DNA from 3 places in the Isoalcanivorax beigongshangi genome. Region 1 is predicted to be linked to each of the others. Evidence: predicted binding sites of a transcription regulator. Region 1 holds the regulator's gene; each other region holds the start of a gene.

Region 1 (10,702 bases):
TTGGCGAGCTGATCGAGGTCAACGACACTGAGACAGTGTTCACCCGGCCGGATCATGAACTGACCGAGGCCTACATTACCGGCCGGTTCGGCTGAGCCGAGCGGCGATACGAGGAGAACGCCATGGATCGTTTCCACCTTGGGAAACACAGTTCCAGTCAGTTCAACGAAGAAATGGAGTCCATCCACACCAACCTGTTGGAGATGGGCGGGCTGGTGGAGCGCCAGGTTACGGACGCGCTGCAAGCGCTGCTGAATGCGGACACCGCGCTGGCCGACCAGGTGCTGGTCACCGAAGACCGCGTGGACGGTTTCGAGAAGAAGATCGACGAGGAAATCGCCCGCGTGCTGGCGCTGCGGGCGCCAGCGGCGTCCGACCTGCGCATGCTGATCGCGGTGTCCAAATGTGTATCCGACTTGGAGCGCATCGGTGACGAGTCCGCCAAAATCGCCTCCATGGCGCAGCAGTTGGCGCAGGAAGGCGAGTCGCCCAGCGGTTATGTGGAAGTGCGTCACATCGGCAACTACGTGCGCCGCATGTTGCACGAAGCGCTGGATGCATTTGCCCGCTTCGACGCCAACCGCGCGGTGGAAGTGGCGGCGGAAGATGCTCAGGTGGACATCGAATACCGCTCAGCGATGCGCTCGCTGGTGACTTTCATGATGGAAGACCCGCGCTCCATTTCTCGGGTGCTGAACGTGATCTGGACGCTGCGTTCGCTGGAGCGCATCGGCGACCACGCGCGCAACATCTGCGAACAGCTGATCTACCTGGTGAAGGGCAAGGACGTGCGCCACTACACACTGGACCAGATCGAGCAGGAAGTGCGCGGCAGCAACAAGTGATGCCGACAGCACAAAAAAGCCCGCCATCCGGCGGGCTTTTTTGTGGGCGGCCGTTATTGCCAGAGCAGGGACAGCAGCGTGACCACACCCATAGTGACGAACAGTGCCGCCGACAACATGTGAATGCGGCGCTGCCAGACGCCGTTGCTGAGCAGCGCACCGAGCCAGATCACCGGTGCGTTGACCAGCACCATGCCCAGCGTACTGCCGGCCAGCACCCACAGCATGTCAGTGCTGTAACGTGCCGCCAGTGCCACCGTAGCGATCTGGGTCTTGTCACCGATCTCGGCCAAGAAGAACAGCACGAAGGCGGCTACGAATGGGCCCATGCGGCGCTTTTGATCGAGTTCTTCTTCGCCGTCCGGCACCAGCATCCACAGGCCGAGGCCGATGAAACCGATGCCGAGGATCACCGTGAGCCAGAACATCGAGATCAGTCCGGCCAGCCAGCTACCGAACCAGGCCGACAGCCCGTGGTTGATGAGGGTGGCCAAAATGACGCCGGCCAGAATCGCCCAAGGGGCTCGGTAGCGTTGGGCCAGAGCGAATGACAGCAGCTGGGTTTTATCACCGATTTCGCCGATCGCGACCAAGCCGGTGGAGACCAAGAAGGCTTCGAACATCATGGTGGGGTTTCCTGGGGCGGGACCGTACTTCGACACAGGACACTACAGCCCGTCCCGCCACAGGAGGCCGCAGTGTCCCAGGTCTTGCCGGTCCTGTTTCCGTTGCCGGAAACCGGTCCTCACCGCCATGTCGTGTGCGACAAGTATGTTGACGGTGGGCTGCGCGGGGCGGCGCATCGACTACTCCCCCAGAACGGCGCCAAGGGTACGTCAACGTGTTAGAGTCGGCAACCATGCCCGCCGCCGGAGGAACCCGTCCCGATGGACGATGACCGTCTGATCGATCTCGAAACCCGCATTGCCTACCAGGACGACCTCCTGGAGACCCTCAACGACATCGTTGCGTCCCAGCAACAGCAGCTCGATCAGCTGCACAAGATCTGCCACGGACTGCTGGAGCACCTGCACGAGTTGTCGGCGGCGGTGGCCAAAGGGCCGCTGGCCGTCGAACACGAAATCCCGCCGCACTACTGAGCGGCTGCCATGACCTTCGCATCGCCGCCGGCGTCCGGCCGCCTGCATCAGCAGGCCGACTTCGTTCTATTTTTAGTAGCACGTTTGGCAGCGGTGCTGGCCATGCAGATGCAGGCGGTGGTGGTGGCCTGGCAGGTCTACGATCGCACCGGCGATCCGCTGGCGCTGGCTTGGGCCGGTTTGGCGCAGTTCATCCCGATGCTGCTGTTGTTATTGCCGGCCGGCGACCTAGTAGACCGCTACAGCCGTAAACGCCTGATGATGGCCAGTGTGGCGGTGATGGCGCTGTGCAGTGCGTTGCTGCTGTGGGCCAGCCGTGCACCGCTGGCAGCGGTGTACGCAGTGCTGGCGCTGTTTGGGGCGGGCCGTGCGTTCCTGTCGCCGTCCCTGTCGAGCCTGCTGCCGCAGATCGTCCCGCGTGAGCGGCTGCCGCAGGCGATATCGGTCAACGCCATGGTGATGAAATTCGCCACTATCAGTGGGCCGCTGCTGGGTGGGCTGCTCTACGCGGTGAGCGGCGAGGTGGTGTACGCGGTGTGCTGCGCGGCCTTTGTGCTCAGCGTGCTAACGCTGATCCCGCTGCGGGTGCGTTATGCCGAACCACCAGCGGCGGGTGAGAGCCGTGCGGTGCAGCGATTCTTCGCCGGCATCCGTTTCATCCGCACTCGGCCGATTATCCTCGGTGCCATTTCCCTCGACCTGTTCGCGGTGCTGCTGGGCGGCGTGGTGGCGTTGCTGCCGGTGTATGCCAGCGAGGTGTTGGATGTGGGCTCCACCGGTCTTGGCGTGTTGCGCAGCGCGGTGGCGGTGGGGGCGCTGGTAATGGGCCTGTACCTGAGCCTGCGACCGTTGCAGCGCCGGGTCGGGCGCACCATGTTCGTGGCGGTGGCAGTGTTCGGCGTGGCTAATTTGGTGTTCTCGTTGTCGCACTGGTTCTGGCTGTCGGCGGCGATGATGCTACTGGCCGGCGCTGCGGACATGATCAGCGTTAACGTGCGCATGACCTTAATCCAGCTGGCCACCCCGGACGCCATGCGCGGCCGGGTCAACGCCGTGAACATGCTGTTCATTGGCTCGTCCAACGAGCTGGGCGAATTCCGCGCCGGTACCTTTGCGTCGGCGGCTGGCACCGTGACGGCCGCTGTCGGCGGCAGCTTGGCAACGCTGGCGGTGGTGGGGCTGTGGGCAAAGGTGTTCCCGGTGCTGCGCAAAGTGGACCGTTTCGACGACGTCGAAGCCCGCCCGGTGGCCGGCGGTCACTGACAACTGCCGGAACGGCTCAGCCGCCGACGTCCTTGCGCTCTTCGTCACCCACCCGCCAGCGCGGGAAGTGGCAGGTGAAGCAACTGCCTTTGCCGAGCGTGCTCTCAATGTTCAGACGGGCGTTGTGGCGGATCAGCACGTGCTTGACGATCGACAGTCCGAGCCCGGTGCCGCCGGTGTGTGTCACGCGACTGTGGTCGGGACGGTAGAAGCGCTCGGTGAGCCGGGGCAGATGCTGGCGGTCGATGCCGACGCCGTTGTCGAGCACCGAGAAATGCCCGCCCAAGTCGTCCTCCCACCAGCGGATGTCGATGCGCCCTGCCTGCGGCGTGTACTTCACCGCGTTGGTGATCAGGTTACTGAACGCGCTCTGGATCTCGTTATGATCGCCGAGCAGAGTGGCGTCCGGCGCCACTTCCAGCACGATCTGCTGGGCCTTCTCCGGGTGCAATGACAGCGCGTCCTGCTGCAACCGGCGCAGCAGCGGCGCCAGCATGATCTTGTGGTAGTTGTTGTCTGGCTCGGTGCCTTCCAGCCGGGCCAGCAACAGTAGATCTTGGATCAATGCATCCATGCGGTGGCTCTGTTGATCCATTTGCTGCAGCGCGCGGTGCATGCGGGTTTGTTCCGGCGGCAGCGTGTCGATCAGGGTTTCCAGGTAGCCTTTCAACACCGTCAACGGGGTCTTCAATTCGTGGCTGACGTTGGCAACGAAATCCTTGCGCATCTGTTCCAGGTTATGCAGCCGGGTGACATCGCGCACCACCACCAGCCATTCGCCGCCGCCGAAGCGGGTAATGGTGAATTCCAACAGGATGTTGTCGTTGGACGGGGCAGGCAGCGACATCGGATGGTCGAAGTTGCCGGTGTGCAGGTATTCCACCAGCCGCGGATCGCGAATCAGGTTGGTGAGCGGTTGGCGCACATCCTGCGGCGCACGAAAGCCCAGCAGGCGCTCGGCGGCGCGGTTCCAGAACTCCAGCCGACCGCGGCGGTCGACCACGATGATGGCGTCACGGTGGGCGGTGATTGAGCTTTGTGCACGGCCGATCAGCTGCTGTAGGTCGTCGCGGGCGGACATTTCCTTGCGCAGCAGCCGGTAGATGGCGTCAAACAGTTCGCCCCAGGCGCCGGAGCTTTCCGGCGGCTCCCATTGTTCCGGGTAACGCTGGATCCAGCGCACGAAGCGCACGATCTGCCACAAGTTAAGGGCTACATAGCCGATCATGGCCAGTGCCAGCGGCCAGAAGCTGTGGGCGTACCAAGACAGCAACAGACCGATGACGAGGACCAGCGCAATGCGCCGGACTTCGCTGAAGACAGTGAAATTCAAGCCGGTTTCTCCTGCACAGCCAGTGCCGCCCCGGATGGCGACGCCGGCCCGGGGCGTGGGTGCTCAGGGCCGGTCAGACCGGACGTGGCGTCTTGGTGGAAAACCGGTAGCCGGTGCCGCGTACAGTCTGGATGAACCGGTCGAAATTATAAGGCGCCAGTGCCTTGCGCAAGCGGCGAATGTGGACGTCGATGGTGCGATCTTCCACATACACGTTGGCGCCCCACACTTGGTCGAGCAATTGGGTGCGGGAATAGGCGCGCTCCTGGTGGCTCATGAAGAACTCCAGCAGGCGGTATTCGGTGGGGCCCATTTCCACCGGTTCGCCGTTGGCGGTGATGCGGTGGCTGACTGGGTCCAGGCACAAACCCTCGGCGTCGATGGCCTTTTCTGCGCCGCCAACGCTGGAGCGCCGCAGTACGGCCTTGATGCGGGAGATCAACTCGCGGGTGGAAAACGGCTTGGTGATGTAATCATCCGCGCCGACATCCAGCCCTTGGATCTTGTTGTCCTCTTCGCTCTTGGCAGTAAGCATGATGATGGGAATTTCCGCGGTGTTCTCGTCGCGCTTGAGGCGCCGCGCCAGCTCAATGCCGGTCACCGAAGGCAGCATCCAGTCCAGCAGCACCAGCTCGGGGCGGCTGTCCACAATAATGGCATGGGCGGTTTGGGCGTTTTCCGCCTCCAGGACCTCAAAGTCCGCCAACTCCAATGCCACCGCCACCATCTCGCGGATAGCGGGTTCGTCGTCAACGATCAGGATCTTGTGCTTGCTCATGTCATATCGTGTAGGTAGTGGGTTCGATGCCCATTAGATGGCCATTTAATGACAGGAATATGACAGCTGGCCCGGGGCGATAGCGTCAGAATGCGCAATCGCCGCCGGCGGCTCAAGCGCCGCCTCGGGCCGTCAAGCGAGCAGGTAGTGCAACCAGAGGCCGGCAAAGATGGCCGCGCCGACCCACTGGTTGTTGAGGAACGCCTTCAAGCACAGCGCTGGATCGCGGTCGCGGATCAGCCATTGCTGGTAGACGAACAATGCGGCGGACACGGCCAAGCCTAGGTACCAAGGCCAGTCGAACGCCAGTGCCCGGCCCAGCAGCGCCAACGCCACTAGGGCCAGTGCCTGCAACAGGCCGATGATCAAGCGGTCGGCGTCGCCGAACAGAATCGCGGTGCTTTTGATGCCCACTTTGAGGTCGTCTTCACGGTCGCAAATGGCGTATTCGGTATCGAACGCCACCGTCCACAGCAGCTTGGCCACGAACAGCAACCAAGCGGCGGCCGGTACGCTGTTAGTTTCGGCGGCAAAGGCCATCGGGATCGACCAAGCGAAGGCGGCACCGAGAAACAGCTGCGGCAGATGGGTGAAGCGTTTGGTGAAGGGGTACAGCGTGGCCAGCCCCACCGCGCCGAACGACAGCCAGAACGTCAGCGGGTTAAGCAGTAGCAGCAACGAGGCGGACAACGCGATCAGTACGGCGAACAGCGCCAGCGCATCGCGGCCGCGCAGGGCGCCGGTGGCCAGCGGGCGCTGGCAGGTGCGGGCTACGGCGCCATCCCATTTGCGGTCAGCGTAATCATTGATCACACAGCCGGCGGCGCGCATCAGCCAGACGCCGGCGGTGAAGACCAGGATGTTTTTCAGTGAGGGGCTGCCGTTGCCGGCGATCCACAACGCCCACAGCGTTGGCCAGAACACCAGCAGCGCGCCGATCGGCCGCTCCAGGCGCATCAGTTGAATCCACGGCCACAGCGCTGGAAAGCGCGTTTCTATCCAGGCAAACACCTTATTCTCCGTCGGTTTCGGCCAGCACCCGTGTCCACAGTGCGGGCAGGAAAAACTCCGCCACCAAGATCGGTTGGCCGCGCTTGCGGAACAGTGACTCCCGTCCCCACAGCTGCTCGCCGGATTGCGGGTGCGGCAGCCGCTCGCCGTCCACCTCGGTGATCCAGACCGCGTCACGGCTGGCCATGGGCAGGCGGAACAGCTCCCAGCCCAACGAGCGACGCGCCATGTGGCCGAGTACGCGATTGGCGCCGGTGAGCGAGGTCAGCGGCAGCACTGAGCGCGCGTACACCATTGGTTGGTCATCCAGCAGCAGTTCCACTTCGCGGATGCGGGCGTGCTGGCGCGCGGATAGGCCGGCGAAACGGGCTTCGGTGGCGGTGGGGGCGCTGATGCCCTCCTGCAGTAGGCGCACGGCGAAGCGGCCGTGGCGGCGCAGGCGGGCAGTGAGGGAGCCGGTGTCCAGTAACCAGTCACGCACCAGTGGCGGCAGGCGGCGCTGCTGGGCAGGCTGCCAATGAAGCTGCGAGGGCAGAAACGGACTGGGGCGGAACGAGGTCAACATGGGCTCCCGGCGGGCATGGCCGGGCGAACTATGCGGCAGCCTGCAGGGCATGGCAAGCACGGCCAGCCTGACCCTTGCGCCTGCTGCAAGGTGCCACTCCGCCACTGTAACCGTCGGCAGTGTCATTGATTTTTGACGGGGCGGTCGCTAGGTTAGCCGGTCTCTTTTCGGCGCCCACTGGGCCGCCTTTCCACAGGTTACGCGGTTGAGGACAGAACATGAAAAAGTGGGAATGTGTCGTGTGCGGGTTCATCTACGATGAAGCGTTGGGCCTGCCGGACGAAGGCATTGCGCCGGGCACCGCCTGGGATGACATCCCCGATGACTGGGTCTGCCCGGATTGCGGCGTGTCCAAGGATGATTTCGAGATGGTCCAGATCTGACCCTCTCTTGGAAGGCGCCGCGGGCGCCTTCCCTGTTTCAGGGCCGTGAGCGGCCACCCCCAGATTCACAGCGAGATACCGTTATGGCTCCTATTGTTGTCATCGGCACCGGCTTGGCCGGCTTCAACCTGGTCAAGGAATTCCGCAAGCACGACGCTGAAACGCCGGTGGTGATGCTGACCTCGGACGACGGTCGCAATTACTCCAAACCGATGCTGTCCAACGGCCTGGCGCGTAACAAGACCGCCGATGAGTTGGTCATGGCGAGCCCGGAACAGACCGCCGCTGCACTCAACGTGACGGTCCGCCCAGGTGTGTCGGTGACCGCCATTGATCGCGCTGCCAAGCAGGTGGTACTGGGCGACGAGCGCCTCGATTACAGCCAGTTGGTGTTGGCCTGCGGCGCCGATGTATTCCGCCCGCAGTTAGAAGGCGACGGCCAAGACGCGGTGTTCAGCATCAATGACCTCACCGATTACGCTCGCTTCCGCAGCGCCCTCGAAGGCCGCAAGTCGGTATTGGTGATGGGTGGCGGCCTGATCGGCTGTGAGTTTGCCAACGATATGGCTCAGGCTGGCATCCAGGTGCATGTGGTGGAGCCGATGGGCCGCTGCTTGCCGCTGCTGGTGCCGGAAGCAGCGTCCCAGGCTGTGTCGGCTGGTCTCGGCGCGCTCGGGGTCAGTTTCCACTTCGGCCCGTTCGTACAACGTGTTGATCGCCATGGTGAGGGTGTGCGTGCCACCTTGTCCGATGGTGCCACCGTGGATGTCGATCTGGTGCTGTCGGCTGTGGGCCTGCGTCCGCGCATCGCGCTAGCGGCCGAAGCCGGTCTGGCGGTGGACCGTGGCGTGCAGGTGGATCGTCAGCTGCGCACCAGCGATCCGCAGATTTTTGCCCTCGGCGATTGCGCCGAAGTGGACGGCCACGTGCTGCCCTACCTGCTGCCGCTGATGGCGTCGGCACGGGCGCTGGCTAAGACACTGGCCGGCACGCCGACCGATGTCAGCTACGGCGTGATGCCGATCACCATCAAAACCCCGGCCTGCCCGGTGGTGTGTGTGGTGGCGCCGCGCGGAACCGCTGGGCATTGGCAAGTGGAGGCCGATGGCCACCACGTCAAGGCACTGTTCCGCGACGAGCAAGGCCAGCTCCACGGCTACGCTCTGACCGGTGATGCCTGCAGCGAAAAAATGGCTCTCAACAAGGACATGCCGGCGCTGTTCTGAGTCGGCGGTAGGAGTATCTGTATGCGTTTCCGTCTCGTGATGTGGATATTGGGTCTGCGCTTGCGCTGGCTGGGTCGCCGTAATGAGAAATTTGCCGGCAAACTGTCCGGTCGCAATGTGCTGATGCAGTGGCGCACGAAGGCTGGCACCCCGGCGCGCTGGTTCCACTTCAGCGACGGCGGTGTGCGCAGCGGCGCAGGTCTGCACCCGGCGCCGACGGTGGCGCTGTCGTTTGAGGATGCGGCTTACGCTTTCAATGTGCTCAAGCAAGCAGCCGGCAATCAGATGGTCTTCATGGAAGGCATGCAGCAGCAGAAGATTGCCATCGAAGGTGATGTCAGCCAGATGATGTGGTTTATGTCGTTGATGAAATTCATCGCACCCAAGCGCTAAACCTTTGCTCCGGGTGTTAGGCGACAGCCTTGCTACTCCGGCAATAAAAAACGCCGCACCCGGTATCGGATGCGGCGTTTTTTATTGCGCTAGGATCAGCGGCTCAGCCCAGCAGGCCGCCGAGCAGGCCACCGAGGATCGGGCCGAGAATCGGAATGCCATCCAGCGGTGAGCCGTTGCCGCCGGTGCTGCCACCGCCGCCGCCCAGCACACCGCCGAGTAGGCCGCCGAGCAAGTCACCCAGCACCGGTACCTGACCGAGCAGGCCGCTGAGGCCGTCGAGACCTTGGCCGGCATTCAGCAGACATTGCAGCGGGTCGTTGCTGTTGCCGCATACCTGTTCCAGATTCGGTACGCCCGGGATCGACGGGGTGCCGCCATTGAGCAATGCGCCGAGCAGGCCGTTGACCACGTCGCCCAGCACCGGCACTTGGGCAATGCCGTTGGTGAGCGGCGTCAGCAGGCTGGTGAGTGCGCCGAGGCAGCTGAGTGGATCAGCCGGGTTGCAGTCGAGGCCCGGCAGTGCCGGCATGTCGCCGCCACCGTTGCCGCCCGGCAGCAGGCCGCCGAGTAGACCGTTGACGATGTCGCCCAGCACCGGCACTTGGCCGACTAAGCCGGTCACCGGCTCCAGCAGGCCGGTCAGCGCGCCGAGGCAGCTGAGTGGATCCGCCGGGTTGCAGTCGAGGCCCGGCAGTGCCGGCATGGCGCCGCCGTTGCTGCCGCCCGGCCGCAGACCGCCGAGGATAACGTTGACGATGTCGCCCAGCACCGGCCCGTGGCCCATCAGGGCGGTTACCGGCGCCAGCAGGCCGGTCAGCGCGCCGAGGCAGCTGAGTGGCTCGGCCGGGTTGCAGTCGAGGCCCGGCAGTGCCGGCCTGGCGCCGCCGTTGCTGCCGCCCGGCAGCAGACCGCCGAGGATACCGTTGACGATGTCGCCCAGCACCGGCACGTGGCCAATCAGGCCGGTTACCGGCTCCAGCAGGCCGGTCAGCGCGCCGAGGCAGCTGAGCGGATCAGTCGGGTTGCAGTCGAGGCCCGGCAGTGCCGGCATGTCGCCGCCACCGTTGCCGCCCGGCAGCAGGCCGCCGAGTAGACCGTTGACGATGTCGCCCAGCACCGGCACTTGGCCGACTAAGCCGGTCACCGGCTCCAGCAGGCCGGTCAGCGCGCCGAGGCAGCTGAGTGGATCCGCCGGGTTGCAGTCGAGGCCCGGCAGTGCCGGCATGTCGCCGCCGTTACTGCCGCCCGGTAGCAGACCGCCGAGAATGCCGTTGACGATGTCGCCGAGCACCGGCACTTGGCCAATCAGGCCAGTCACCGGCTCCAGCAGGCCGGTCAGCGCGCCGAGGCAGCTGAGCGGGTCGGTCGGGTTGCAGTCGAGGCCCGGCAGTGCCGGCATGGCGCCGCCGTTGCTGCCGCCCGGCAGCAGACCGCCGAGGATACCGTTGACGATGTCGCCCAGCACCGGCACTTGGCCAATCAGGCCGGTTACCGGCTCCAGCAGGCCGGTCAGCGCGCCGAGGCAGCTGAGCGGATCAGTCGGGTTGCAGTCGAGGCCCGGCAGTGCCGGCATGTCGCCGCCACCGTTGCCGCCCGGCAGCAGGCCGCCGAGTAGACCGTTGACGATGTCGCCAAGTACCGGGACCTGGCCGATCAGGTCGGTCAGCGGTGCCAGCAGACCGAGCAGGGTGCCAAGGCCGTCCAGCCCTTGCAGGTCGCCGCCGTTATTGCCACCTGGCAGCGTGCCGTTGAGGAGGCCGTTGACGATGTCGCCCAGCACCGGCACCTGGCCGATCAAGCCG
Region 2 (10,702 bases), on a different contig from region 1:
GCGGCCCTGCAACTCATAGGGGGTGATCTCGTCCTTTACATCCACCCGGTACAGCGCCAGCGTGCTCCACCAACCGGCACCGATCAGGCTGCGCAGCCCCAGCTCCTGGTTACGGGCTTTTTGCGGCCCCAATTGCGAATCAAAGCCGCCCCCCACTGGATTGGCGAGCTCGGTAAAGGTCGGGGTTTCAAAGGCGGTGCTGCCAGTCAGGTACAGCTGCAGCGCATCGCTGTAATGCCAGGTCAGCCCGGCGCTGTAGCTCTGTTCATGGAAACGTTGGGTGCCGCTGTCATCACCGTCGCTGAGGAAGCGGTCGTTGATACGCAGCCGCACGGTGTCGTGGCGCAGGCCCAGTGACAGCAACAGTTGATCGGTGAGCGCGCTGTCCAGCTGCGCGAACACCCCCACCGCACTGGCGGCCTGCTTTTCCTCGGCAGTGCGACCCGTGGTCTGGCCGCTGGCATTGACGCTGTGCCGATCACGGTCATCGCGCTGGGCGTCGGCATCCAGTCCCACCACGAAACGTTGCGCACGGCCCGCCACCATCAGCTCTCGGCTGTAGTCGGTGGACAATCCGTAAAACAGACGCTGGTATTCGATGTGGCTGTTACCCGGGAACGGCAGCTGCTGTTCAAAATCACGGCGCGCAATGAAGGTCTGCACCTGGTACTGACCACCGGCCACGTCATCATGGCGATAGCGCACGCCGAGGCGCTGCTGGGACACTTCCTGGCCGGCATCCAAGCGTGGCGCCATAGGCACCGCGGCACGGCGGTCGGCCTTCACCTGTGCGGCGGTCAAACCGCCGGGGTCTTCACCGCGGGGGATGTCCATGGCGGTGAGCACAAACTCCAACCGCTGCGCCGGCGTCATCTGCCAACCGACCCGGCCGATGGCTTGGTATTTTTCCACCTCGCTCTGGTCGCGGTAGCCCTCGTAACGCAGGCCGGTGACACCCCCGTAGTACGACCAGTCGCCCTCCTCACCACCGGCGTGCAGGTGCGCCTTGCGCAGCCCGTGCTCGCCGGCCGTCACGCGCAACTCGCGGCCATAGGCCATGTTGCGGCCGTCATAGGTGTTCAGGTCCACCACGCCGCCGCTGCCATTGCCGTACAGTACCGACGCCGGGCCGCGAAGCACGGTGGCGTCGCGCAAACTGTCCAGATCAATGCTGTCCACCTGCGACTGGCCATCCGGCACCGTTTCCGGGAAGCCGTCCACACGCACCCGCAGGCCGCGCACGCCAAACGGCGCGCGGGCCCCGAAGCCACGCGAGGACAGTCTCAGGTTTTGGGCATAGTTGTAGCGGTTGGTGAGCATCAGCCCCGGCACCCGCGACAAGGTCTCATCCAACTGCAGGCGCGGTTGGCCCTGCTGAGCCGCTTCGGTATCCACCACCGCCACCGCCGCCGGCGCGTCCGCCAGCGAGCGCTCCAGACGCATGCCATCGATACGTACCGGCGCCAACTCATGCACCGGTGCCGCTTGGGCGGTCCCTGCCGCCAACGCGACGCCGCATGCGACGTGACGCCAACGGGCCAGGACAGCACCACCCTGTCGAGTCATGACAAACCCCTCATGTTGTTGTTCTTGGTTGTATTGTTGTGGCGTCGGCAGCCTGCCGTTTCACGCTAGGCAGCCATCGCCGGTGGCACAAGCGCGGCCTATGCCGGTTGCGCCCAAAGACCGGCGCAAGCCGACCCAAAGTATGATGTTGAGGTCCATAAAAAAGGGACCCGCAGGTCCCTTCATTGCATCCGCCATGCGCCTTAGGCGCGCGCCATCTCCACGACTTTGGCGACCAGCTTGTCGATGCCGGCGGCCGCTTCGCTGATGCGCTGCGCCGCCATGTAGGCCGGCGTGGTCACCAGCTTCAGTTGCTGGTCGACGACAATGTCATCCACCGCGCAGCTGACGTGCTTGCCGCCCATGGCGGTGATCGCCGCGGCCGTATCGGCATCGCTACCGATGGTGCAGCGCACCCCTTCACCGAATAGCGCCGCGCTCATCACCGGCGCAATGCACACTAGCCCCACCGGCTTGCCGCCGCGATGCAGATCGCGGATGAAATCGCGCACTGCCGGCAGCACCGTCATCTCGGCGCCTTTGAAAGCGAAATCGCTGAGGTTCTTAGCAACACCGAAGCCACCGGGCACGATCAGCGCGTCATAGTCTTCCGCGTTGGCCACTTTCAAGTCGATGATGTTGCCGCGCGCCAAACGGGCGGCTTCCACCAGCACGTTGCGGCGGTCGGCGACCATTTCTTCGCCGGTGATGTGGTTGATCACATGGGCCTGTTCGATGTTCGGCGCCATGCATTGGTAACTCACCCCAAGACGATCCAGCGCCAGCAGGGTCACCGTGGATTCGTAAATTTCCGAGCCGTCGTAGACACCACAGCCGGCCAACAAAACTGCTACTTTCATCTTTCCTCCTCCGTGGCACCCGCATCCGCTCGCAAGGCTGCCGCAGCGCTGTCCGTCGGGAACAGGCGCTGGCTGCCGGCGCCGCAGGCGACCACAACCTTCATCATTTGCTCTACGCTGATATCAGGACACAGTGTTACCACACCCGGTTCCACAAGATAAATGAAACCGGTGGTGGGGTTGGGTCCGGTGGGCACGAAAACAGTGAGCTGCCCATCGGGAAAACGGGCCGTTACCAGCCCCAGTACGGACACGTCTGCGCCGCGCCCGTAAATCCATACCCGCGCCACCTCGCCACGGCGGAACGGGGAATCCTCGTTATTGCCCAGCAGCTGGCTGACCACCTCACGCACCGCCCGGTAGCCCGGCAAGCGCGCCATGATGCGGGTCTCCATGGCATTCCAAAACCAGTGTCCCAGCCGGGTGGCGACCAAATTGCCAACCAGAAAACACACCAGCACCAGCGCCAGAATACCGACCCAATCCGCCACCGTCGGATGCCAATGCCACTCTTGCACCACATAGTGGATCAGCGGTGCGGCAATCTCGGTGGTGACGCCATACAGCCAGCGGAACAGGAAACCGACCACCGCCAACGGCAGCAGTACCACCAGCCCGCCTAACAGCGCGCTGCCGACAAATCGTTTGATGCGTTGGAACAGACTCATGTTTGGCTCTCATTCGGTGGGGCGCCGTAATGGATCGCCACCACATCGTAATAACGCTCGCCGGTGGGGGTGTGCACCATCACTTCGTCATCCACTTGCTTCTTCAACAGCGCCCGCGCCAGCGGCGCATCGACACTGATCCAGCCGCGCGCGGCATCGGTTTCGTCGGGGCCAACCAAGCGGTAACAGTGGCGCTGATCGTCTTCGTCCACCAACTCCACCCAAGCGCCGAAATAGACCCGGCTGCGGTCGTCCGGCAGCTGCTCAACCACCGTCATGTCATCCAGCCGCCGAGACAGGAAGCGGATGCGCCGGTCGATCTCGCGCAACATTTTCTTACCATAGATGTACTCGGCATTTTCCGAGCGATCCCCTTGGGCAGCCGCCTCCTGCACCGATTGGGTCACCTCCGGCCGCTTCACCTTCCACAGATGCTGCAACTCATCGTTGAGCATGCGGTAGCCTTCCGGCGTGATGTATTTCGATGCCGGCCGGGCCGGCGGGCGCCAGCGTCCCATGGCACATCCTCCTGAAGCTGCAACAGGCCGCCCTCGGGGCCCGCGGCCGTGGAGCATGACCGGGAAGCAGGCTCGCCGTCCAGCCATCGGCGGCGCGGTGCGCTACACTGTTGCCCGTTTTCCACCCCGTCCTGATCTGGAGACCATTGTGTCCTTGAATGTGAACCGGGCCGCCTGGCCGGCCACGCGCATGCGCCGCATGCGCCGCGACGACTTTTCCCGACGCCTGATGCGCGAGACCGTGCTCACCGCCGATGACCTGATCTACCCAGTGTTTGTCTTGGACGGCAAACAACGCACCGAAGCGGTGCCCTCGATGCCGGGCGTGGAGCGTAAAAGCATCGATCTGCTGGTCAAGGAAGCGGAACAGTTAGCCAAGCTGGGGGTACCGGCCATGGCGCTGTTCCCGGTGGTAGACGCCGACGCCAAGTCGCTGGATGCCGCCGAAGCCTGGAACCCCAACGGCTTGGTGCAGCGCGCGGTGCGCGCCATCAAGCAGGCGGTGCCGGAAATGGGCGTCATCACCGACGGCGCGCTCGACCCCTACACCACCCATGGCCAGGACGGCATCATCGATGCCAGCGGCTATGTGGTGAACGACGCCACCATCACCGCGCTGGTGCGCCAGGCGCTGTCCCATGCTGAGGCGGGGGTCGATGTGATCGCGCCCAGCGACATGATGGACGGCCGCATCGGCGCCATCCGCACCCAACTGGAGCAGAACCAGTTCCAGCACACCCGCATCCTCGCTTATTCCGCCAAGTACGCCTCGGCCTACTACGGCCCGTTCCGCGATGCGGTGGGCTCCGCCGCAAACCTCGGCAAAGCCGACAAGAAGACCTACCAGATGGACCCCGCCAACAGCGACGAAGCGCTGCACGAAGTGGGCCTCGATCTGGCGGAAGGTGCAGACATGGTGATGGTGAAACCCGGCATGCCGTATCTGGACATCGTGCGGCGGGTGAAAGACACCTTCGCGGTGCCCACGTTCGTCTATCAAGTGAGCGGTGAATACGCCATGCACGTGGCCGCGTTCCAGCAGGGCTGGCTGCAGCGCGAGCCAATCATTCTGGAGTCGTTGACCAGCATCAAACGGGCCGGCGCTGACGGCATCCTCACCTATTTTGCAAAAGAAGCGGCGATCCTGCTCAAAGGCTGATTTCCCCTGCGGGACGGCAGCACGCCGTCCCGTTCCCGGCGACCGCAAGCTGTCATATTCTTGACCTATTCTGACGCGGTTTCGCGCACCGCCGCTGCGCGCCCATGGACATCGCCGGGAAGCCTCACATGACGGAGCAGACCACACCGCCGGATTTTCTGCCGGACCTCGATCAGCCGGACCATTACGTCAACCGTGAACTCAGCATGCTGCGTTTCAACCTACGGGTGCTGGAACAGGCCATGGATGAGCGCCATCCGTTGATGGAGCGGCTCAACTTCCTGCTGATCTTCTCCAGCAACATGGATGAGTTCTTCGAAATCCGCGTCGCCGGGCTGCACAACCAGCTGCTGCGCCGCTCCTCGGTGGGGGTTTATACCGGCCCCGACGCCATGCACCCACTGGAAGTGCTGAAGATCATCTCGCGCGTGGTGCATGAAGCGGTGGCGCGCCAATACCACATTCTCAATGAAGTACTGCTGCCGGCACTGGCGCAGGAAGGCGTGCAGTTCCTGCGCCGCGACCATTGGACGCGCGAACAGGAAGCCTGGGTCAAACGCTACTTCCGCGAGCAAATCTACCCGGTGCTGACACCGATCGCGCTGGACCCGGCACACCCGTTCCCGCGCTTGGTGAACAAGAGCCTTAACTTCATCGTGCCGCTGGAAGGCAAGGACGCGTTCGGCCGCCAATCCGGCCTCGCCATCGTGCCGGCGCCACGCTCGCTGCCGCGCCTGATCCGCATTCCCGATGACATCTGCAACGACGGCTACGACAACTTTATTTTCCTGTCGTCGATGATCCACGCCCATGTCAGCGACCTGTTCCCCGGCATGAAGGCCACCGGCTGCTACCAATTCCGTGTCACCCGCAACGCCGACATGGAGCTGGACGAAGACGTGGAAGACTTGGCCAGCGCGCTCAAGGGCGGCCTGCTGCGGCGCCGCTACGGCGAGGAAGTGCGGCTGGAAGTGGCTGACAACTGTCCGCGCCACTTGGTCGACTACCTGCTGAAGAAGTTCGAGCTGGACGAAGAAGACCTGTACGAAGTGAACGGCCCGGTGAACCTGGCGCGCATGTTCACCGACGTGAAACGACCACGGCTGCGGTATCCGGCGTTCACCCCGCGGGTACCGGCGCGGCTGAAAAGCCACGACAGTTTGTTTGAGTGCATCGACGACGGCGATGTGCTGCTGCACCACCCGTTTGAATCGTTCTCGCCGGTGGTGAACTTGCTGGCGGAAGCGGCGCGCGATCCCAACGTGCTGGCGATCAAGCAGACGCTGTACCGCACTGGCACCACCTCGGAGATTCTCGACCACTTGGAGGCGGCGGCGCGTAACGGCAAGGAAGTGACCGCCATCGTCGAGCTGCGCGCGCGCTTTGACGAAGCCAGCAACATCGAAGGCGCCCGGCGGTTACAGGAGGCCGGCGCCATCGTGGTGTACGGGGTGGTGGGCTACAAAACCCACTCCAAAATGATGCTGGTGATCCGCCGCGACCAACACGGTGGCATTCGCCGTTACGCCCACCTCGGCACCGGCAACTACCACACCAAAACCGCCAAGCTGTACACCGATTACGGGCTGTTCACCGCCAACGAAGCGATCTGCCAGGACGTGCACAAAATCTTCCTGGAGCTAACCGGCATGGGCAAAGCAGCCCGCCTCAAGCAGTTGATGCATTCACCGTTCACACTGCACAGCGGCATCCTCGACCTGATCCACTTCGAAACCCAGGAAGCGCTGGCCGGGCGGCCGGCACGCATCGTCGCCAAGATGAACTCGCTGACCGAGCCGGAAGTGATGAAGGCGCTGTACCGCGCCAGCCAGGCGGGCGTCAGCATCGACCTAGTAATCCGCGGCATGTGCTGCCTGCGGCCGGGGGTGGCGGGACTGTCGGATAACATCCGCGTGCGCTCCATCATCGGGCGCTTCCTGGAACACACGCGGGTGCACTATTTCTATCACGGCGGCGAAGAGCGGGTGCTGTTGTCCAGCGCCGACTGGATGGAACGCAACCTGATCAACCGGGTGGAAACCTGCTTCCCGATCAACGACAAGAAGCTCAAGCAGCGCATCATCGAGGATCTGGAGCTGTACCTGGAAGACAACACCCAAGCCTGGCAAATGCAGGGCGACGGCAGCTATGAGCGGGTAGAAAGCGACGGCAGCGCGCCGGTCTCTGCCCAGCAGCTGCTGCTTGAGCGGCTCAGCTGAGCCGCTCAGGACACCGCCAGCGTCCCCCCAGCTTCACGGCAGAACTCCTGCTCCTGATCCAGGTCCGCCTGGGTCAGCGGGTGTTCCGTCAACCAGCCGGTGGGAAACGCCAACGCCAAACCATCAGCGGTGCGCGACAACGCCAGTGACGGCAACGGCTCCGGGCTGCGCGCATGGTGCAGCAGCGTCGCCAGACGCAGCAGCCAACACAAGGTCGCCACCGGTGCCTGTTGCGCTGCCGGCAGCTCCGCCAGCGGCGTTGCCGCCCACTTGCGCCGGTGATTGCGCACCAGCGCCGCCAGCAATTGCTGGTCACGGCGCGAGAAGCCGGGCAGATCAGAGTTTTGCACCAGATAGGCGCCATGGCGGTGGAACTGGGCATGGGACACCGACAGCCCCACCTCATGCAGCAACGCCGCCCAGCGCAGCACATCACGCCAGTTGTCGTCGTCACCGTGACCGAACGCCGCCCACACCTGATCGAACAGCGCCAGTGCGGTGCCCGCCACGCGCTCGGCATGGCGGGTATCGACAAAGTTACGCGCCATCAGCGTCGCGATTGAGCGCTCGCGCACGTCCTCATGGCCAAGGCGACCAAGCAGGTCGTACAGCACCCCTTCGCGCAACGCACCGCTGCTGACCACCATGCTCTGCAGCCCGAGCTGCTCAAATACGCCGGTGAGAATGGCCACGCCGGCGGCGAAAATCGGCACTCGGTCTTCTTTCAAACCCTTCAGCCCGGCTTCAGCCACGCTGGGCGCCTTCACCAACCGACGCCGGATGCGCTGCAACCCATCGAGCGTGATGGTGCCATCACTCCAGCCGTTGGCTTCACACACTTGGCCGATCGCCTTGATCGAACCCGACGCACCCACCGCTTGCTGCCAACCGAGACTCTGGAAGCTGCGTTGGTGCATCACCACTTCCTGCCGCGCGAGAATCAGCGCGCGATCAAACTGCTTGTCCGTGCAGCGCCCATCTGCGAAACAGCGCCGCGTCAGGCTGACACAGCCGATATCCATCGACTCACGCTCCAGCGCATCAAACTGCTCACCGACGATCAGCTCGGTGCTGCCACCGCCGATGTCCACCACCACCGTGCGACCTGGCAGGCCCGGCAAGCTGTGGCTGACGCCGAGGTAGATCAAGCGCGCTTCCTCACGCCCAGCAATAATCTCGATGTCATGGCCAAGCACCGTCTGTGCCTCTGCCATGAACGCCGGCGCATCTTCCGCCACGCGCAGCGCATTGGTGCCCACCACCCGCACATTACGGCGCGGGATGCCCTGGATGCGCTGCGCAAACCGGGCCAGGCAGGCCAACGCCCGCTCGCGCGCCGGCGCAGTGATGAAGTTGTGCGGGTCCAACCCGGCGGCGAGCTGTACTTTTTCTGACAGCCCCTCTTGGATCAGCAGTTCCCCGGCCACCAACCGCGCCACCACCATGTGGAAGCTGTTGGACCCGAGATCAATGGCGGCAAACTGTTCCGGTGCATCAGACAACAGCAGGCTCCTGGCTGTAGAAGAAACGTCACAGCATGCCGTCGCAACACGACGGTGCCATGGCAAACAGATGACAGTGCCCAGCAGCAAGGGTTGAATCCCCGCCCCCAAGCCCCGATATTATGCGCTCCGCGAACCCCCAAATCAGGAGAAGGCAATGAGCGGCCAGATTTTAAACACCACCGATGCGAGCTTCGAGGACGACGTCCTCAAGTCCGACGTGCCGGTGCTGGTGGATTACTGGGCCCCTTGGTGCGGCCCGTGCAAGATGATCGCACCGATCCTGGAACAACTGGCCGAGGAATACGCCGGCCGGGTGAAGGTGGTGAAGATCAACATTGATGACAACCCCAACACTGCGCGCCAATACGGCATCCGCAGCATCCCGACGCTGACTGTGTTCAGCAACGGCAAAGTTGAGGCCACCAAGGTCGGCGCCCGCAACAAGGCGGAGCTCAACGCCTTCCTCGACAGCACCATCTGACAATCTTTACAATGCGCTGCCAGCCCCCTCCCGCCGGGGCTGGACAGTCCGCAGGCCCCGGTGCTACATTCCGGGGCAGCTTCGCACTTCCTATTGACGCTCGGCATCGCCCGACGCAGCAATCTCTATAAAGACACCGATACCCAAGCCCGACACCCCCCCTGTCCGGCAATCACACTTAATCATCTTTCTGGAATCGTACTCAACCGATGAACCTGTCCGAATTGAAGCAGAAGCCGATTGGAGAGCTGCTGGCCATCGCCCAGGAAATGGGCCTCGAAAACCTTGCCCGTACCCGCAAGCAGGATGTTATTTTTTCGATCCTGAAGAAGGCGGCCAAAAGCGGCTCCGATATCTACGGCGACGGCGTGCTGGAAATCCTGCAGGACGGTTTCGGCTTCCTGCGCAGCTCGGAAGGCTCCTACCTGGCCGGCCCTGACGACATTTATGTGTCGCCCAGCCAGATTCGCCGCTTCAACCTGCGTACCGGCGATACGATTTCCGGGAAAATCAGGCCCCCGAAGGAAGGCGAACGTTACTTCGCCCTGCTGAAAGTCAGCGAGATCAACTTCGACAAGCCCGAAAACGCCAAGAACAAAATCCTCTTTGAAAACCTGACGCCGCTGTTCCCCACCGAGCGCCTGGTCATGGAGCTGGGCAACGGCTCCACCGAAGACATCACGTCCCGCGTCATCGATCTGGTGGCGCCAATCGGCAAAGGCCAACGCGGCCTGATCGTGGCACCGCCGAAAGCCGGTAAGACCATGTTGCTGCAGCAGATTGCTCACTCCATCGCGCGCAACAACCCCGAATCCCACATGATTGTGCTGCTGATCGACGAGCGTCCGGAAGAAGTGACCGAGATGTCCCGTACGGTGCGCGGCGAAGTGGTTGCATCCACCTTCGATGAGCCGCCGGCGCGCCACGTGCAAGTGGCAGAAATGGTGATCGAGAAGGCCAAACGACTGGTCGAGCACAAGCAAGACGTGATCATCCTGCTCGACTCCATCACCCGTCTGGCACGTGCCTACAACACCGTGCAGCCCAGCTCCGGCAAGGTGCTCACCGGCGGTGTCGACGCCCACGCTCTGGAAAAACCCAAGCGCTTCTTCGGTGCCGCGCGAAACATTGAAGAAGGCGGCAGCCTGACCATCCTCGCCACCGCGCTGATCGACACCGGCTCGAAGATGGACGAAGTCATCTACGAGGAGTTCAAGGGCACCGGCAACATGGAACTGCACCTGGACCGCAAAGTGGCGGAAAAGCGTGTGTTCCCGGCTATTCATATCAAAAAATCCGGCACTCGCCGCGAAGAGCGCCTGGTACACGAAGACGAGCTCAAGAACATGTGGGTACTGCGCAAAGTGCTGCACCCCATGGATGAGATCGGCGCCATCGAATTTCTCATCGACCGTCTCAAGCAAACCAAGACCAACAATGAGTTCTTCGATTCCATGAAGCGCAAATAAGCGTTCACGCAATAAAAAAAAGCCCGGTATTAACCGGGCTTTTTTTGTGGGCGAACAACAGCGATCAAAGACCGATAACACCGCCGTCGTCCTTGGTGATCACCACCGTGGCCGAACGCGGGCGGGCATTGCCTCCGGTGGGCCAATGGCTGGTGAACTGCCCCGGTTGGGAGCGATCGCCAGGGTGCTGGATGTTGATGAACATGGTCTTGTGATCCGGAGTCATGCACACCCCGGTCACTTCACAGTCCACCGGC
Region 3 (10,702 bases), 1.9 Mb from region 1:
GCGGTGGCCGACTTCAACGCCCGCCACCACTTGGCGGTGGTGCTGGTTGCAGTGCTGCTGGGCGTTGGCGCGGTGTGGGGCACCACCAAACTGACGGTGGAAAACCGCTTCATTGATTACTTCAAAGAACACACCGAGATCTACCAAGGCATGGTCGCTATTGACCGTCACTTGGGCGGTACCACGCCGCTGGACATCGTCATCGATGCACCGCGCAGCCACACCGACCGCACCCCGCCGCTGGCCGAGGACGACCCGTTTGCCGACCCGTTCTCCAGCGCCGGCAACAACGCGTTTGCCCAGCACGACGATGAATTCGGCGATGACCCGTTCGGCGATCCATTTGCCGACCCGTTTGACGACGCCGACGAAGACAACAGCGCCGATGCGCTGGAAAACGCCTACTGGTACACGCCGCAACGGCTCGACCAGCTGCTGGCGATCCAGCACTACCTGGAGTCGCTGCCGGAAACCGGCAAGGTGCTGTCGCTGGCCTCGGTGTATGAAGTGGCCACCGATCTCAACAATGCACCGCTGAGTTATTTCGACCTGATGATGCTGGCGCGTTTTGTACCGGAGACGCTGCGCACGCAGCTGGTGAAGCCGTATCTGTCGGAGGACGGCAATCAGGTGCGCATCAGCATCCGGGTGGTGGATTCCGACCGCAACCTGAACCGCAACGACCTACTGGCGAAGATTCACCACGACCTCACCCACGACTTCGATTTGGAACCGGAGCAAGTCACCCTGACCGGCGCCATGGTGCTCTACAACAACATGCTGCAAAGCCTGTTCCAGTCGCAGATCGCCACCCTCGGTTTCGTATTCCTGTCGATCATGGCGATGTTCCTAGTGCTGTTCCGCTCGCTGGCGCTGTCGGTGATTGCGATGCTGCCGAACCTGCTCAGCGCCGCCTTTATCCTCGGGCTGATGGGCTGGATCGGGCTGCCGCTGGACATCATGACGATCACCATTGCGGCGATCACCATCGGTATTGCAGTGGATGCCTCGATCCACTACATCCACCGCTTCCGGGTGGAGTTCCCGCGTGATCACGACTACGTGGCCACCATGAAGCGCTGCCATGGCTCAATCGGCACCGCGGTGTACTACACCTCGATGATCATCGTGGCCGGCTTCCTGATTCTGGTGGCATCCAACTTCAAGCCAACGGTGTACTTCGGCGCTCTCACCAGCCTTGCCATGGTGGTGGCGCTGACCGCCAACCTGACGGTGATGCCGTCAATGCTGGTGTGGCTGAAGCCGCGCATTCCGCCCCTGAAATGATCGGCGGACGGGCCAGCGCTGCCGCACACCGGCGCCGCTGAACCCGGGCCGCCCTTGAAGCAGACACAAAAAAGGCGCCCTGGAGCGCCTTTTTTGCATTCCGAACCACTGCCTCAGTGGGTCAATTCCACATGGAATACCGCCGTGGTGCCGCTGACTTCATTGCCCACAATCACCCATGGCTTGCCGTCTGGGGTTTGCTCGGCGGGCACGAACACCAGCCCTTCCGGCCCCAAATCACCCGCCGCTTCCAGCGCTACGGCGGGGTCTTGGTCCCAATCGTCCCGGCTGTTCAGGTAGTCCTTGAACACCGGCGCGTTCGGATCGGTGATGTCATACAGCATGACACCGCCCATGCGTTCCAGGCCGATGAACGCGTACTGACGGCCTTCGATGGTGCCCACGGCAACACCTTCCGGCTCCGGCCCCTTGCCGGTGCTACGCGCCCGTGCTTTGCCCGGCGCGTTGTGGCCGCTGTTGAAGTACGACGCACAGTCGATGTTGCGCGCGCTGCCCAACTTGCACTGGTCGCTGAGCAGGAACTGCTCGAACTGGTCGCCACTGTCCCACACCAACGCGCCGTCGGCACTCCAGATCGAAAACGAACGCGCACCGTAGGCGTAAAGTTGGTCGTACATCAGCCGGTCGCCATGGGCGTCCTGCTCGCCCTGGGCGTTGAACATCACCGGCGCGCCAGCCTCATCGGTGCGGTAGCCCTGCACCCAGGAAATCTTCAGCCGGCCCAGCTGGTCGTCCTCGCGGCACAACCCGGCATCACCGGCAGTGGCGCCGCAGTAGCTGAACACTTCTGGATTGAGCAGCGCACCGTTGGCCAGCGCCATCAATTGCGGCGGCATGTCATCGCCGCAGCGGCGGGCAAAGCCCTTGCTGTGCACTAGGTGTTTGACGCGCAGCTCTTCGACAAAGCCTTGGTCGGCATCGCCACAGGCACCGGCCTTGAAATAATCCGGGTTGTCTTCGCCCCAGGCACGGGCGTCGCCTTCGTTGGCGGACAGGATGTAGGTGCTGCCAGCCACCTGATAGGCAGCAATCGCATCCGGCTGGTACATGCCCAGCACGCCCTGCCAGGTCCGCACCTCCGGCGCCAACGGCTCATCGCTAACATCGAGGCCATTGCCGTCGGCGCCATGGTCCTTGAAGCCGAGCGGCACAATGTCGGTGATGGTGGCGGTAGCAATATCGATCTTCGCCAGCGCGTTGTTTTCCTGCAGCGCCACCCAAGCAGTGCGGCTGTCAGCGGCCACCGCGATGTATTCCGGCTCCAGATCCTGCGCCACGCTGGCATGGGGGCCGTACAGCCGCACGCCTTTGGCACGCAGTTGCGCGGCTTGGTCATTGAAGGCGTGGAAGTCGGCGGTGCGGACCTGCGGATTGAGCGGATCGCTCACCGCCACCACCGACACCGAGCCTTCCGGATCGATCTGGTAGTCATCACTCGGCTCGCCTTCGTTGGCCACCAGCACATAACCACCGTCCGGCGTGAAGGTGACCATGTCCGGCAGCGCACCCACCGGCACCGTGCTGATCGGCTGCTCCAGGTTATCCAGCCGGTACAGCGCCAAGGTGCCAGGGTCGGTTTTCAGCACCGGCTCGATCGCGACCGCCAGCAAGTTGCCGTGGATGGCGATGCTGTTGACCGTGGCACCGGGCACCACCGCCGTCACATCCAGCACCGTCTGCCGGTTCAGCTGCGCCGGGTTACTGGCGTCCAGTACGTCCACCTGCCCGCTCTGGGCGTTGACCATGAAGATGCGCTGGCCAGTGGTGTCGAACGCCGGGATCTCGGCCGCGCTCTGCTCGAAGGTACCGGTGCTGTAGCGTCCTGCCAGCGACAACGTCACGGCCTTGGGCGCAGGCGGCGGCGTCACGCCGTGGTCGGAATCACTGCTGCTGCCACAGCCGGCCAGGGTGACGGTCAGCAGGGCCGAGCCCAGCCAAGGAATGATGCGTTGCATGAAGCCTCCGGAATCCATCTAAGGGTTGGGGACTTGTAGCAATGTCACATGACACCAGGGTGGCTCAGGCGTGACGACGCCATGACAAAGCAGACACAAACCGACAACAGTACCAAGGTGCCAATTGCGGTACACCTGACCCGGATGGTGCCAGGTACGGCCCATCAGGCAGATCACAACAACAACAATGGACGGCACTGACGCCGTCCCGCTGCGTTTCCAGGAGCACTGATGAAGAGTCCCTTGCGTCTGGCCGGGCTGTCGCTGGCGGCCGCCCTGTTGGTGACCGGCTGTGGCGGTGATGAGGGCCGCGCGCGGCCTGCCACCGGCCCCGACACCACGCCGCCCACCACCACCCCGGAGCCGTCCACGCCCGGCCGCACCTTTACCATCCAGCCCGGCGCCAATGCCACCGCTGACATGGTTAACGCCATGGTGCAGCTGCGCCCAGGCGACACGCTGGCGTTCGCCTGCGGTTTCTTCGACTTGACCCAGAGCCTGCTGGTGCAAGCCACCGAGGATGTGTTGATCAAGGGCTGCGGCCGTGATCGCACGGTGTTGTCGTTCCGTGACAGTGTGACGCCGACCGGGCTGGAGGCGCTCAACGTGCGCGGCATCACGGTGGAGGACATGACCATCGCCGATCCGCCCGGCGATGCGTTTAAGCTCAAGGGGGTGAAATGGGGCACGCTGCGCAACGTGCGCGCGATCTGGTCCGGCGGCGCCGAGCCGATCACGGCGGCCAACTATGCCAAGCGCATCATCGTCGGCTGCACTGTGCCGCCAAAGAATCCCGGCGACCCGACCCCTGACTACGTGCCATCACAGGATGCCGGCCGCTACGGCATCTACCCGGTGGAATCAGAAAACATTTTGGTGGAGAACTCCGAGTCGATCGGCGCCTCCGACGCCGGCATCTATGTCGGCCAGACCAACACCGCCATCATTCGCAACAGCCGCGCGCTGTATAACGTGATGGGGTTTGAAATCGAGAACGTGCGCAACGGCGAGTACGACAGCAACATTGCCGAGTGCAACACCGGCGGTTTCCTGATCTACGATCTGGAGAACATCACCCAGTACGGCGACACCTCAGTGATGGTCGGCAACACCGCCCGCAACAACAATACCTATAACTTTGCCCATGGCGGTATCGTCGCCGAGGTGCCGCGCGGGGTCGGTTTCATCACTCTCGGTTACGACAACATCGAGGTGTACGACAACACCTTCGAGGACCACAGCACCGCCGCAATCCTGCATGTCAGCTACGACCTGCTGAACGGCGCCGGCCAAACCGCGGACCGCAAGCTTGACCCTTACACTGAGGGACTGCACGTGCACCACAACCGGGTGCGCAACTCCGGCTACGACCTGCCCAAAGTGGATCTCGGCAAGCTGATGGCCGGTGACATCAACAGCCTGTTGCCGACCCTGATCGGGCTCAAGAACGTGCCGTCGATCAACGATCCGATCGTGCTGCTGAAGACACTGAAAAACCTCACCAACCTCGGCCGCGGCGCCCACGTCATCTGGGATGGCTTGCTCGACGAGCGTGATGCCAGCTGCCCCTACCCGCTCGACGCTGAGGGCCATCCGGTGCCCGCCGATGCCGCCGGCAAACCGCTGCACACCAATGCCCATCCGAACCCGGCCTGCCACTACAACGCCTACAAGTTCGATGACCGTGGCCAGCGCAAACGGCCGGAATACTGGTCCTGCTACCACGACAACGAGTTCGACGCCGGCAGCGCCACCTACCTGAACTTCCATGGCACCGCCGGGTTGGAACTGGTTCTGGCGGTGATGGAGCAAGACCTCAGCCTGCTAACCCCGTCCGGGCTGCTGAAGCTGGTCAACGGCGTGTTCAACTTCCCGTCCAGCACCGACATCAGTGTGCACGACTGCCAAGCCCGCTTTGGTCGCGTGCCGGCGGCGCTGCCCCGAGTGGTGATTCCGCCGTTCGAGCGCAGCGCGGAAATCGATCCCGCGATCCCGGAACACCAAGTCAAAGCGCTGTGCGAAGCGACGCCCGGCGACGGCCAGATCAACCGTCCGGCGTTGGCGGTGAACTGCCCACTGCTGGCCCACTACAACTTGTTCGAGGACGCCAGCGACCCGCGCAGCCTGCCCCATGAAGGCGGCGTGCCGTTCGTGCTCAACACCAAGCTGTTCTCCGATTACGCCACCAAGTACCGGGTCGCGTTCCTGCCGCCGGACACCCAAGCGGTGTATGTGGACGGCCGCGACGGCAGCAACCCCAACGGCACGCTGCATTTCCCGGTGGGCACAGTGCTGGCCAAGACATTCGCCTTCACCGACGACGAAGCCGGCACCGAAACGCCGGTGGAAACGCGGCTGCTGATCAAGCGGGTCGGCCAGAGCGGCAAGGCGTATTGGGAAGGACTGCCCTACCTGTGGGAGACCGGTGCCGACGGCGTGCCGGTGGCACGACTGGCGCTGGGCGGTGCCACCGTCAGCGGCCGCTGGCATTACCGCGATGCTGACAACGGCGCGCTGCACAGCGGCCGCACCGATCACTATTCGGTGCCCAACGCCAACCAGTGCATCACCTGCCACGGCAACGATGACAACGAATCCGGCAGCGCCCCGATCGGGCCCAAACCGCGCAACCTGAACCGCCTCTATCAGCCAGAAACAGCGTTCATGCAGGGCACCGGTCAGGCCAGCTTTGCCGCCGAGAACCAATTGCAGATGTGGCACCAGCGCGGCTTGCTCAGCGGCGTGCCAGCGCTGGAACTGGATGGCCAGGGCAATGCCACCAACGTCGAGCGCCTGCCGCGTTGGAATCTGCCCGGCGACGGGGGTCCGGCGGCTCACTCGAAGGCTGACATCGAGCAGCGGCTGCGCGCCTACATGGAGGTCAACTGCCAGCATTGCCACAACGACCGTGGCGCAGCGTCCAACACCGGGTACTACCTAGACAGCTTCCGTCCGGTGAACGCCAGCGTCGGCATTTGCAAGCAACCCACCGCCACCGGTGGCGGCTCCTGCGGTCGTACCTACGTGGTGGTTCCGGGCCAGGCCGACGCCTCGATCGTGACGTGCCGCATGGAGGCGGTGCATGACCCGGAACGGATGATGCCGCCGATCGCCCGCAGTGTGGCCCACGATGAAGCCACGGCGCTGCTGCGCGACTGGATTAACCAAGTGGTGGACCAGAGCTACGACAACGGCCGCTCCTGCCGCTGACGCAAAAAAAACGGGCTCAATTGCTTGAGCCCGTTGACGCCCCCCGGCGTAGAAAAGTCTGAGCAGTCACGCTGCCACAGGCCCAGCCGGGGAGCAATTGTTGAAGCTGGCACTAGCACCCGCAGCGGTCGGCGCGCCGGCCACTGCGGGCTGGGTTTAGAAGCGGATACCGGCCCCTGCTGTCACCCCATGCAGCGTCACATCCTTGGCCAGCAGCCAACTCATGTACTCCGCATTCAGCATCAGTTTGGTGCCCAACGCCATCTGAATGCCGACACCGCCGGACAGTGAACTGTCGGTTTCTTCGACCTTTATTTGCATGCCCCAGCTGTCCACCGTGGCGCGGCGCTTGACCCGCGACACGCCCAACGACGCATACAGCGACAGCGACTCGTTGAGCGGCACCACCGGGCGCAGATAGAGCCCCATCATGCTTGGTGCCGAGAACTCCACTGCTGTGCCGTAGACATTGATCTCCTTGTCGCCGGTCTTGCCGACCCGCAGTTCCAGGCCCAGCCGTTCCTGCATCATCCAACCAGCGGTGAGGTACTGGCTCGACAGCGACACCGTTTTGTCCAGATCGTCCTCGGTATAGCGTGCGCTACCGACGTTGTAAGCCAGGTAGCCGTCGGCCCAACTGGCCGCCGGTGCCGCAGCCCCCGCCGCCACCGCCAGCACCAGCGCCAAGGTGCCGCGTCCCCGTTTCGCCCCAGCCAGCCGGGTGCGATTGATCTTGTTATCCACTGCCACTCCTTGATCGGGACGCTTTGGTCCATGGTCCTCGCCGGCACTGGGCGTCCCTTACCGGCGGGTGTCGGCGCCGCCCCTGCGGCGCCGGGTCACGCTTGGGCTGCGGCGATGTCTTTGATGGCGCCTGGAATCACCACCGACAGCAAGATGCCGAGATTGATCTTGTCGTTTAGCAGGTAGCCCTGCAGCAGATCGCCGTGGTTGACGATCGCCACCAGATGGCCGTCCTTCATGTGCATCAGGAAGTAGCGATCAAGCGCTGGAAACCCAGATTGCTCCAGCGTATTTTCCAAAAATTCCATTACTTGGGTGAACAGCGCCACCGCTACCGGCTGACTGTTGTGGCCAGCCAGCGACAGGCCGGTGGCACGCTCCCAGATGTCCATCGCCAGCATGCCTTCGCGCAGCGTGTTCTTGCTGTCGGTGACCACTTTGTTGAGCAATTCCAGATTCACACTTGTCATTTTTTTGCGCTCCTCAAACCGTGAAACTTTCCATGAATTTTGCTTCGATGGCGGCGGCCCCTTTGCTCACCGCCATGATCACCACCCCCAGTTGCGCCTCGCGACTGCGCGCCATCAGAAACAGCGAGCGCTGCTTGATGCGCAGCCGCTGAATAATCACCGTGCCGTGGCCAGATTCCAGCAACAGCCGCTCGGCGCTACCGCTGTGGCCAAAGGCGTCAAAACTGTTGTCGCTCAGCACCATCAACGAACTGGCTACGGCCGCCAGCGCATTGACCTGCTCCGCCGACACTCCGCTGGTGGCCAGGCTGAGACCGTCCTCGGTGCACAGCACCAACGCCTCCACTTGGCGGCACAGTTGGGTCACCTGCGCTAACTGCGGGGCAAACAACGCCTGCAAGCGCTCAGCACTCATCATCATGTGTCTCCTTGTTCCACGGCATCGGGTGGGAGGGCATCGCCTTCTGCCAACGCCAGCACCGTGCCCAAGCTCCAGCGCATGTGGTCGGCGCGGCGTGGATCGACCGCGAACACCGGCAAGCCCGGCATGAGCGCATCGGCCAGCGCTTGGTAACGATCAAGGGTGGCCTGGTCCTGCACATCAATGCGGGTGACGCCGAGCACCACATGGGGTGGGCGCGGTTGGCTGCGCAGCCGCTGCAGCCAGTCACGCACGTGCTCCGGCTCGTCCGGGTTATGGGGATTGATCAGCAATACTGCGCCGAGCACGCTCGGCAGCAGCGACTGCCACATGTGGGCAAACCGCTGCTGGCCCGGCACCCCGAGCAAGGCGTAACGCTCGCGCGCCTCGACTTGGATTTCACCGTAATCGAACGCCACCGTGGTGGTGCTCTTAGCAGCGGTGGCGGCTTCGCGGGTGCCATCGAAAAATGAGGAAATCGCTGCTTCGGAACCGACCACCGGAATGTCACTGAGGGTCTGGATGGCGGTGGTTTTTCCAACGCCGAACGAACCAATGAACAGGATGCGGTGCAGTTGCAGCGCCGCCAGCGAATCAAACGGGATACGAGTCATGCGCGGCCACTCCATTTACGCCACAGTCGCTGCCAACGGCCGCTGGCGGTCGCCGGCGGCAACGCTTCATCGGGTTCAGCCAATGCGGTGCGCAGATAGCCGTGGGTGCGGGCATCCGCCAGCAGTGCTTGCAGGGTGGTTTCCGGGATGGCGGCCAACAATTGCACATAGGGCACCGGTCGGCGGGTCAGCACCCGGCACCAATAGATCAGCGCCGGCGTCACCTCGAAGCGGGTCACGCAGGGCCAGCGGGTCAATTGGACGGTGCCGATCTCGCTGCCCGACGCCGGCTCACCACCGGTTTCGCCGAGATGATGGGTCAGCACTTTCATCAGCAGTGCGCTTTTCAGCGGTTTGGCGAGGAACGTCCATTGTGGCGACGGCAGCTTGGCAAAATGGCTGACCATGGCCAGCACCACCCGCTCGCCGGCGGCCGCCACCGCCCCTTCCGGCAACGGCAAATCGCCGTCCACCACCCACCATTGGGCCTGCTCGGCGGGCACCCATACCCATTCTTCCGGACGCAACGCGAGCAGCGATTTGAACAGTCGCAGGCCGTCATCCGGGACGTTAATACTGGCAATCCTGATTTGTCGCACCCTGTACTTCTCACGCCGGTGTGCCGCACGGCGCCTTAGGCAGATAAGCCGGCGCCGTTTTACTGATTTTGCGTTCTAGCACCGGCATCAGGGCGGCGGCCAGCAACGGCCGCACAAAAAGCAGAAAGGCCGGATAACCGGCCTCTCTGTGGGGATGGAAGGTTGTCGATCAGAAGCGCCAGCCGGCACCTACTGACAACGCATCCAGGTCAAAATCGGAGCCGTCCAGCAGGCGGGCGTACTCGATGTTGACGAACATTTCCGGGGTCAGCGAGAAGTCTGCGCCGAGGCCGTAAGCCACCTTGGTTTCGGACTCAGAGTCGGACACACCGAAACCAGACGCCTTGACTTTGGCGCGGGTCACACCGCCCAGCACGTACACACCGAAGCGCTCGTTCAGCGGCAGAATACCGCGCACGTAGGCACCCATGGTGTTTTCCAGCTCAACCTTGACGCCGTTGACCTTGTCATCGTTGACGCCGAAACCCAGACGCACTTCGGCGGCCAGGAAGTCATTCATTTGCGCGCCGGCACGCACGGTCAAAGCAATCGGCTTGGGATTGCTGCCGGAGCCGCCGCCGTCGATTTCCACTTCGCTTACGTTAAGGCCCACGTACCCTTCCTGGTTGGCCATGGCGACCGGCGCCGCGACCAAACCTGCGCTGATCAGCAGAGCAGTTGCGATTTTTTTCATGATGTTCTCCGTGCTGTTGGTCCAAGCGGCGCGTCCGAGGTTGCGGCCACCGCGCTTGGCGATGATGCCACAGAGTCCGCGGCAGGTGGTGGGATTATCGGCACGTTGTGGGGTACGCCACGCTCCGCGCCAGCGGCGGCGGAACGTGACGCGGCGGGCTTATTGGGCTTGGCACTGGATCGGCACCATACGGCCGAGCTCCAGCGACATGGCGTCACCTTTGCCGCGGATACCCACCGGGCCGTTGGTGTACCAGTAGCCCGACGCGGTGACCTGGGCCGGCAGCTCTACTTCGGTGCCGCTGCGCACCAGTACCGCCTTGTCCGGCTGGGTATGGAAGCGCACCAGCACCGGCTCGCCACGCTCGCAAACGAAGGTCACTTCACGCACGCCTTTATCGGCGCCCTGGTCGCCACCGAAGCTGGCACAACCGCCCAGCAGCGCCGCCAGCAGGGCGGCAGGAATCAGCGCTTTCATATCGGTTCTCCTCATGAGTGCATTGCAGAGTGCAGCACCGCGGCAGTGCCGGGTGCCGCGCTCTACCTTATACCGGTCAATGGGGTCGCGACTGCCACCGGGTCGTTACGGTGGCACATTTTCACAAACCGCTGCGCGACTCAGATTTCCCGGGTTTCGCGGAACTTGATGTCGGGATGACGCTCTTGGGCCAGTTGCAGGTTGACCCGC

Evidence for each region. Region 1 encodes PhoB, which activates phosphate uptake and scavenging genes when phosphate is short. Its sites were predicted from a motif close to TGTCATANNNNTGTCANA; they were not measured.
Region 2: the regulator PhoB is predicted to act here: its motif matches at 4,822-4,839, upstream of ppk1 (polyphosphate kinase 1).
Region 3: the regulator PhoB is predicted to act here: its motif matches at 3,333-3,350, upstream of AB5I84_RS09915 (choice-of-anchor I family protein).

Annotation. Positions count from the first base shown of each region.
Region 1 is NZ_JBGCUO010000001.1:265,347-276,048, forward strand. Features, by position in the region: gene pstB (phosphate ABC transporter ATP-binding protein PstB) at 1-95, shown strand, start outside; gene phoU (phosphate signaling complex protein PhoU) at 123-845, shown strand; gene AB5I84_RS01165 (TMEM165/GDT1 family protein) at 899-1,471, opposite strand; gene AB5I84_RS01170 (SlyX family protein) at 1,733-1,945, shown strand; gene AB5I84_RS01175 (MFS transporter) at 1,955-3,208, shown strand; gene phoR (phosphate regulon sensor histidine kinase PhoR) at 3,225-4,541, opposite strand; gene phoB (phosphate regulon transcriptional regulator PhoB) at 4,615-5,319, opposite strand; gene ubiA (4-hydroxybenzoate octaprenyltransferase) at 5,452-6,330, opposite strand; gene AB5I84_RS01195 (chorismate--pyruvate lyase family protein) at 6,332-6,895, opposite strand; gene rd (rubredoxin) at 7,114-7,278, shown strand; gene AB5I84_RS01205 (FAD-dependent oxidoreductase) at 7,362-8,504, shown strand; gene AB5I84_RS01210 (hypothetical protein) at 8,526-8,897, shown strand; gene AB5I84_RS01215 (hypothetical protein) at 9,001-10,702, opposite strand, start outside.
Region 2 is NZ_JBGCUO010000002.1:221,637-232,338, reverse strand. Features, by position in the region: gene AB5I84_RS12720 (TonB-dependent receptor family protein) at 1-1,566, opposite strand, end outside; gene elbB (isoprenoid biosynthesis glyoxalase ElbB) at 1,770-2,426, opposite strand; gene AB5I84_RS12710 (DUF502 domain-containing protein) at 2,423-3,094, opposite strand; gene greB (transcription elongation factor GreB) at 3,091-3,612, opposite strand; gene hemB (porphobilinogen synthase) at 3,803-4,771, shown strand; gene ppk1 (polyphosphate kinase 1) at 4,900-6,990, shown strand; gene ppx (exopolyphosphatase) at 6,996-8,492, opposite strand; gene trxA (thioredoxin TrxA) at 8,650-8,976, shown strand; gene rho (transcription termination factor Rho) at 9,186-10,445, shown strand; gene AB5I84_RS12675 (PhoX family protein) at 10,510-10,702, opposite strand, start outside.
Region 3 is NZ_JBGCUO010000001.1:2,172,149-2,182,850, forward strand. Features, by position in the region: gene AB5I84_RS09910 (efflux RND transporter permease subunit) at 1-1,287, shown strand, start outside; gene AB5I84_RS09915 (choice-of-anchor I family protein) at 1,401-3,263, opposite strand; gene AB5I84_RS09920 (parallel beta-helix domain-containing protein) at 3,495-6,473, shown strand; gene AB5I84_RS09925 (porin family protein) at 6,630-7,217, opposite strand; gene AB5I84_RS09930 (hypothetical protein) at 7,313-7,687, opposite strand; gene AB5I84_RS09935 (roadblock/LC7 domain-containing protein) at 7,701-8,108, opposite strand; gene AB5I84_RS09940 (GTP-binding protein) at 8,105-8,722, opposite strand; gene AB5I84_RS09945 (hypothetical protein) at 8,719-9,321, opposite strand; gene AB5I84_RS09950 (porin family protein) at 9,491-10,015, opposite strand; gene AB5I84_RS09955 (MliC family protein) at 10,175-10,492, opposite strand; gene prfC (peptide chain release factor 3) at 10,633-10,702, opposite strand, start outside.